DNA from 2 places in the Mediterraneibacter sp. 210702-DFI.5.30 genome. Region 2 is predicted to be linked to the other one. Evidence: predicted binding sites of a transcription regulator. Region 2 holds the regulator's gene; the other holds the start of a gene.
What was found. The regulator Rex, encoded in region 2, represses fermentation and respiration genes when NADH is low (regulators of the CRP and FNR family bind a similar motif). The targets are predictions, from matches to a motif close to ATTGTTAANTANTTAACAAT.
Positions count from the first base shown of each region.

Region 1: adhE (bifunctional acetaldehyde-CoA/alcohol dehydrogenase) is a predicted target of Rex. The motif match lies at 2,759-2,778, and genes of this name have one in related genera.

Region 1 is NZ_JAJCME010000002.1:192,272-196,529, forward strand. Features, by position in the region: gene adhE (bifunctional acetaldehyde-CoA/alcohol dehydrogenase) at 1-2,640, opposite strand; gene LI126_RS02865 (bL17 family ribosomal protein) at 2,955-3,473, opposite strand; gene LI126_RS02870 (DNA-directed RNA polymerase subunit alpha) at 3,665-4,258, opposite strand, start outside.
Region 2 is NZ_JAJCME010000006.1:191,837-196,094, reverse strand. Features, by position in the region: gene abc-f (ribosomal protection-like ABC-F family protein) at 1-1,071, opposite strand, end outside; gene LI126_RS08620 (redox-sensing transcriptional repressor Rex) at 1,237-1,872, shown strand; gene LI126_RS08615 (NAD(P)H-hydrate dehydratase) at 1,983-3,500, shown strand; gene alr (alanine racemase) at 3,504-4,258, shown strand, end outside.

The DNA of each region.
Region 1 (4,258 bases), on a different contig from region 2:
TTATTTTCCGTAGTAGCATTTCAGGTACAGATCTTTGATCTCCTGGATGAGTGGGTATCTTGGGTTAGCTCCTGTACACTGATCGTTGAATGCCTGCTCTGACATTTCATCAAGTGTGTCAAGGAAGTACTTCTCATCAATGCCGTAATCTTTGATTGTCTTCTTGATTCCGATCTTCTCTTTGAGTTCTTCAAGTTTAGCGATGAAGTTCTCAAATACTTCTTTATCATCTTTACCTGTGCATCCTGCGAAGCGTCCGAGTTCTGCGTATCTTGCAAGTGCATGTGGGTACTGATACTGTGAGAATGTTCCCATCTTTGTCGGAACTTCTGCTGCATTGTATCTCATAACCTCTGTAAGGATTACTGCGTTAGCAACACCGTGTGGCAGGTGGTGGAAAGCACCAAGCTTATGAGCCATGGAGTGGTTAACACCAAGGAATGCATTTGCGAATGCCATACCAGCCATACAGGAAGCGTTTGCCATCTCTTCACGAGCCTTCGGATCGTTTGCTCCGTTCTCGTATGCAGATGGAAGGTTCTCGAATACAAGCTTAACAGCCTTCATAGCCAGACCATCTGTGTAATCTGTTGCCATGATAGATACATATGCCTCGATTGCATGTGTCATAACGTCGATACCTGAAGCACTTGTCAGTCCCTTCGGCTGTGTCATCATGTTGTCTACGTCTACGATTGCCATGTTTGGAAGCAGAGCGTAGTCAGCGATTGGCCATTTAACACCTGTGTCAGCGTCTGTGATGATTGCGAATGGTGTTACCTCAGAACCTGTTCCTGAAGATGTTGGGATAGCTATGAAGTAAGCTTTCTCTCCCATCTTAGGGAATGTAAATACTCTCTTACGGATGTCCATGAAGTCCATAGCCATATCTTCGAAGTTTGCTTCCGGATGCTCATACATGATCCACATGATCTTACCTGCGTCCATTGCAGATCCACCACCAAGAGCGATGATTGTATCTGGCTCGAACTGTCTCATCTGGTCAACACCCTTGCGTGCACACTGAAGTGTCGGGTCTGGTGCTACTTCGAAGAAGCATGTATGCTGGATTCCCATTTCATCTAATTTATCTTCGATCGGTTTTACATATCCGTTCTTGTAAAGGAAGGAGTCTGTTACGATAAATGCTTTCTTCTTATGCATTACTGTTCCAAGCTCATCCAGTGCAACCGGCATAGAACCTTTCTTGAAGTAAACTTTCTCAGGTGTTCTGAACCACAGCATATTTTCTCTCCTCTCTGCAACTGTCTTGATGTTAAGCAGATGTTTTACTCCTACGTTCTCTGATACAGAGTTTCCACCCCATGATCCACATCCAAGTGTAAGGGACGGAGCCATCTTGAAGTTATAAAGGTCTCCGATTCCACCGTGAGAAGAAGGTGTGTTGATCAGTACACGGCAAGTCTTCATTGCTGCTGCATGTTTTGCAATCTTCTCTGTCTCTGCCGGATGTACGTAGAGTGAAGATGTATGTCCATATCCACCGTCTGCTACAAGCTGAGCTGCTTTCTCAAGAGCCTCATCAAATGTTTTAGCTTTGTACATACCAAGTACCGGTGATAATTTCTCATGTGCAAATTCTTCTGAAATATCTACAGATTCAACTTCTCCGATCAGGATTTTTGTATTCTTCGGTACATCAACGCCTGCCATCTGAGCGATTTCATAAGCTGATTTTCCTGGGATCTTGCTGTTCAGTGCACCGTTGATGATGATTGTCTTACGAACTTTGTCAAGCTCCTCACCTGGTTTCAGGAAGTAGCATCCTCTGTACTGGAATTCTTTCTTAACTTCCTCATATACGCTTTCAAGTACTGTTACAGACTGCTCAGACGCACAGATCATACCATTATCAAATGTCTTAGAGTGGATGATTGAGTTAACTGCCATTCTTACATCTGCTGTATCGTCGATGATAACCGGTGTGTTACCAGCTCCAACTCCGAGTGCCGGCTTTCCTGAAGAGTAAGCTGCTTTAACCATTCCAGGACCACCTGTTGCAAGGATGATATCTGCATCTCTCATTACTGTGTTTGTAAGTTCCAGTGATGGAGCATCGATCCAACCGATGATTCCTTCCGGAGCTCCTGCTTTCACTGCTGCATCAAGAACAACTTTAGCTGCTGCGATTGTAGATGCTTTAGCAGCCGGATGTGGGCTGATGATGATTGCATTTCTTGTCTTTAAGCAGATCAGTGTTTTGAAAATTGCTGTTGATGTCGGGTTTGTTGTAGGGATAACTGCTGCAACAAGTCCGATTGGCTCTGCGATCTTTTTGATTCCAAATGCCTTATCTTCTTCTACAACACCACATGTCTTTGTATCTTTGTATGCGTTGTAAATATACTCTGCTGCGTAATGGTTTTTGATAACCTTATCCTCGAGAATACCTCTCTGAGTCTCTTCTACTGCAAGTCTTGCAAGCGGGATACGCTGCTTGTTTGCTGCCATAGCTGCTTCATAGAAGATTTTGTCAACCTGCTCCTGTGTAAATGTAGCGAAGATTTTCTGTGCCTCGCGCATCTCTTTCATTTTTGCTTCAAGAGCTTCAACGTTATCAATGAATCCGGTGTTTACTGTCTTTGTCTCTACAGTTTTTGCCGCCTCTTTCTTTGCCATCTGAGTATTCCTCCTGTACTTGAATAAATCATTTTTATAGTCACTGTTTTCGTAACCTGCAAGTTTTATCCGATCGGGTTGTTTTTATGTTTCCCGATTACAGGTATTAGTATACTAGTTCGTTAATTAATTGTCAATGTACCAGTTGTTAAAGTTTTAACGTTATTTTTTTAACATCATTTGTGCAGTTTTCACAAAAGCAAATTTTCACTTGACATTTTTAACTATGAAAAACACTTTACTAATATGCAAAAAACTCCCATACAGGACATTTCTGTCCTATATGAGAGTCAAAAATCAGCTATATTATCAAATTAAACAAGCTCGATCAGAACTTCCATAGCTGCGTCACCTTTACGCTGACCAATCTTTACGATTCTTGTGTAACCACCGTTACGATCAGCATATTTTGGAGCGATCTCATCAAAGAGTTTTGCAACCATGTCAACATCTTTCATGTTTCTCTTCTCGCCTTCTTTAACAGGGAAGAGAACTTTCAGCATCTGACGTCTAGCGTGCAGTCTGCTTGGCTTATCTTTTTTGATTGTCTTCTCAACTTCGTCATAAACAGTAACTTTCTTACCGTCAACAACTTCTTTCACACGTTTGCCATCAGCATCTTTACGTGCTACTTTAGCCATTACTGTAACTTCTTCAAAGTTATCTTTCTCTTTTACAGCAAGAGCGATCAGGCTTTCTGCCTGCTTACGGATCTCTTTTGCCTTAGCTTCTGTTGTAACGATCTTTCCGTTGTTAAGAAGTGCTGTTACCTGGTTTCTAAGTAAAGCTTTTCTCTGGCTTGCTGTTCTGCCAAGTTTTCTATACTTTGCCATTTCAAATTTCCTCCATTAATTAACATTTGGTTATGCATCTTCGGGCTTACTAATCAAATGCTCCTGCTGTGCTCTTCGGGCTTACCACCAGGATATTCAATCTTCAGCGGGCTGCAATTCACAAAACTGTAATCACAGCCTGTGCAGGACATAAGTGTCCTGATAATTTATCATAGTACGGATATAGAATATTATTCTTCTCCGTGGTTCAGTTCCAGATTGAGTTCTTTCAGTTTTGCAAGAACTTCTTCGAGAGACTTACGACCAAGGTTACGAACCTTCATCATGTCTTCCGGAGTCTTGTTTGTGAGCTCTTCAACTGTGTTGATTCCGGCTCTCTTCAGACAATTGTAAGAACGAACAGAAAGCTCAAGTTCATCAATGCTCATCTCAAGAACTTTTTCTTTCTCGTCATCCTCTTTCTCAATCATAACTTCTGCCTGCTGAGCTACCTCTGACAGGTCGATGAAGAGTTTCAGATGCTCACTTAACACTTTTGCTGCAAGGCTAACAGCCTCATCAGGAGCCATTGTACCTTTTGTCCAGACATCAAGTGTCAGTTTGTCATAATCTGTAACCTGACCTACACGTGTATCCTGAACTGTCAGGTTGACACGATCGATCGGTGTGTAGATAGAATCGATCGGAAGAACACCGATTGGCATATCTTCTGTCTTATTCTTATCTGAGCTTACATATCCTCTTCCTTTTGTGATTGTAAGTTCCATATAAAGCTTGCTGTCTTTGCCACCGCTTAATGTAGCAATTACCTGCTCCGGGTTTAC
Region 2 (4,258 bases):
AGCGACATGTTCGCCACGTTTGATTTCAAAACTGATATCACTGAAGAGAACCTGACTGTCAAATTGCTTTGAGAGATGTTCCACTGTAAGAACATCATTTCCGCTGATCTGCGATGGTTCCAGCGTAAAATGCATTTCTTTCGTACTGTCAACCGGTTTGTCCAATGGCGTAATCCTGTCAAGCATTTTCTCACGACTCTCTGCACGTTTGATTGATTTTTCACGATTGAAAGACTTTAATTTATCAATAACAGCCTGCTGATGTTTGATCTCACGCTGCTGATTCATGTATTCTTTCAGCTGTGCATCTCGGATCTGCTGTTTTTTCATTGCATAATCTTTATAATTTCCAAGGTACATGCGAACCTGTGCATTGTCAATCTCAACAACTTTTGTGACAACACGATTCAGGAAATAACGGTCATGGGAGACGATAAATACCGCTCCGGAATAATTGATCAGATATGTTTCCAGCCAGGCAATGGAATTCAGATCCAGGTGGTTTGTCGGCTCATCAAGCAGGAGGATATCCGGACTTGTAAGCAGTAATTTTCCGAGAGAAACACGGGTCTTCTGACCTCCTGAAAGTGTATCTGTCTGTTTATTAAAATCGTCTTCCGTAAACCCAAGTCCCTTTAATACACCTGTAATCTCACTTTCACAGGCATAACCGTTTCTTGCATCAAATTCAGACTGTAGACGATTGTAGGTCTCCAGGCGGCTCTGCAATTCCTCACCCTCCAGATGCTTCAGTTCATGTTCAATGGAACGAATCTGAGCTTCCATTGCAAAAATATCCGCCTTTGCACTTTTTACTTCCTCATAAATGGTATTTCCGGATTTTAAATCCTGACGCTGCGCAAGATAACCGAGTGTCTTTCCTTTCGCGAGAATAACATCTCCACCATCAAGAGGTTCTTCTCCGATGATCATCTTAAGGATTGTTGATTTCCCGGCGCCGTTCACACCGACAAGAGCAGCTTTCTCACGATCTTCAATATGAAAGGAGCCGTCTCGTACAATTTCGCGTTCCCCAAACGCTTTTTCTATATTGTGACATGCGAGTATCATATATTTTCACCTCGTTTTTTGACTTCTAACATTATCATTATATAGAAAAATGTCGAAAATACAAGGAAAATATATGGATTTTAAAGGTTTTTGCAAAACAAAAGTTTGACAGAACTTTAACTCTTTTATATAATAAAGAGTAGTTTAAGAGTGGAGGGCTAAAAATTGGAACAAAGAAAGATATCACGCGCAGTCATTTCCAGACTTCCGAGGTACTACAGATATCTGGGAGATCTGCTGGAGGCTGGCGTAGAGAGAATTTCATCCAGTGACTTGAGTAAGAAGATGCATGTAACGGCTTCACAGATACGTCAGGATCTGAATAATTTCGGTGGATTCGGCCAGCAGGGGTACGGATACAATGTGAAATATCTTTATACAGAGATTGGAAAGATCTTAGGATTGGATAGATGTCATAATTTTATTATCATTGGTGCCGGTAATTTAGGACAGGCACTGGCAAACTATGCTTCCTTCGAAAGAAGCGGATTTATTCTGAAAAGTCTTTTCGATGTGAATCCTCGACTGGAAGGCGTAACGATCAGGGGGATTCCTGTGCGTATGGTTGATGAACTGGAAGATTTTCTTAAGAATAATGACATTGAAATTGCTGCACTGACACTTCCAAAATCAAAAGCAATTGAAGTGGCTGATATTCTGGTAGATAACGGTGTGAAGGGAATTTGGAATTTTGCACATACAGACCTTTCCCTTCCAAAGGATGTGGTCGTTGAGAACGTACATTTATCTGACACACTGATGAAGTTATCTTACAACCTTTGTCAGCAGGATAAAGAATAGAATCTAGCAAAGCTGCAAGGATGCTGTGGGACCAACTGACAAAAGGAGGTTTCGCAGCATCTGTTCATGTTAAAAGGAATTAATAATGTTAGAAAGGTCAGGCGATAAGCATGAGATATCTTCCAAATGGGAAGCAGATGAGTGAAGCTGATGCACACACAATTCATGAAATTGGGATTCCATCCCTTGTACTTATGGAACGTGCAGCACTTCAGATTGTCGAGACAATGCATAAGAAAAATATTTCCACAGAAAAAAGTCTGATTGTTTGTGGAAGCGGCAACAATGGTGGCGACGGATTTGCAGTAGCAAGGCTCTTAACCGAACAGGGAAAGCATGCAGATGTACTATTTGCAGGGAAAGAAGCTTCTTTAAGTGAAGAATGTCGATGTCAGAAACAGATTGTAGAAAATATGGGGATTTCTGTATTCACAGAATTCCCGGATGAAGAATATACTGTAATAATTGATGCTGTATTTGGTGTTGGACTCTGCCGTGAAATCACAGAACATTATAAAGATGTGATTGACTGGATGAATCTTCAGGATGCAGAAAAAGTTGCTGTTGATATTCCATCCGGAATCTGTGCTGCAACAGGAAAGATTCTTGGGACAGCATTTCGAGCCGACCTTACAGTATGTATGGCATGTGTAAAATTAGGCTGTGAGCTTTTCCCTGGCAAGTCGTATGCAGGAGAGAGCATTCCGGTTGCGATTGGAATTGATCCGAAATATTTTTCGAATCGCCTGGATGTTTGTTATACCTTTGACAAAAATGATCTTGAAAAACTTCTTCCTTCGAGAATGATGAATTCGCACAAGGGAAGTTATGGAAAAGTTCTTATGATCACCGGAAGTCCCGGGATGGCTGGTGCTGCATTTCTTTCTGCCTGTGCTGCCTATACAGTTGGTGCCGGTCTAGTACAGATTTATACAGCAAGTGAAAACCGTCTGGCACTGCAGGAACTTCTTCCGGAGGCAATCATATCCTGCTATGATTCTTATGATGACAGTCAACTGTCTCATCTTCTTGACTGGGCTGATGTGGTTTGTATTGGCTGTGGACTTGGAATGGGACAGATTTCCGAAAAGATATTGAAAAATGTATTGAAAAATGTATCTTGTCCATGTGTCATAGATGCCGATGGACTTAATTTACTGAGCAGGAATATAGAGTTATTAAATCAATGTTGTGCACCTGTGATTTTAACTCCACATATGAAAGAAATGTCAAGGCTGACCGGATGGAGTATTGATACGATCATGGAAGATCGCTTCCAGGCACTTGATCAGATCATAAAACAATCCGGACCGGATACAAAATCATCCATAATCTGTGTGTTAAAAGACAGTCGTACTGTTGTCGCACAGACAAATCGGCAGAGATTTGTAAATCTCGCTGGTAATAACTCTATGGCAAAAGGTGGTTCCGGAGACGTTCTCGCCGGAACGATTGCAGGACTTCTTGCACAGCATATGGCACCATTTGAAGCCACTACTGTGGGAGTTTTCCTACATGCCTGTGGTGGAGATGAAGCGAAAAAGAGCAAAGGAAGTTACAGCGTATTAGCCAGAGACCTAATTCAGGGCATGGCCGATGCAATGAAGAATGCAAAGGAGTGCAGATAAATTATGAAACAGTATAACAGAGTATGTGCCCGGATCAATCTGGACGCAATTGCATATAATATGGAACAGATGAAAAATCGCATTGGTCAGGAGGGACGTTTAATAGCTGTTATCAAGACGGATGCATACGGACACGGAGCAGTTCCTCTTGCGGAAATGTTTGAGGAAACGCCTTATATCTGGGGTTACGCTGTAGCATGCATGGGAGAAGCAAGAACTTTAAGAGCACATGGAATCAAGAAACCAATCTTGATTCTTGGCTGTGTTTTTCCTGATGAGTATGAAGAAATGGTTGAAAAAGAAATCCGTGCAGCAGTTTATACAGAAGAGATGGCCAAGGGAATGGCTGATGCTGCCGTAAGGTCAGGAAAGACCGCATTTCTTCACATAAAAATCGATACAGGAATGGGACGAATTGGATTCAAAGTAAGCAAAGAGAGTGTTGAGACAATTTCCAGAATCAGCAAACTTCCTAATATTAAAATGGAAGGAATGTTCACACACTTTGCAAAGGCAGATGAATTTGACAAGTCTTATACATTTACCCAACATGAAAAATTCCTCTGGATGAAAGAACAGTTAGAAAAAAATGGAGTCCAGATCTCCTATTATGATTGTGATAACAGTGCCGGAATTATTGATTTTCCAGATATGAAGCATGATCTTGCCAGAGCCGGAATCTCTATTTATGGAATGTATCCGTCAGATGAAGTGAAAAAAGATGCTGTTGACCTGAAACCGGCACTGGAATTAATCAG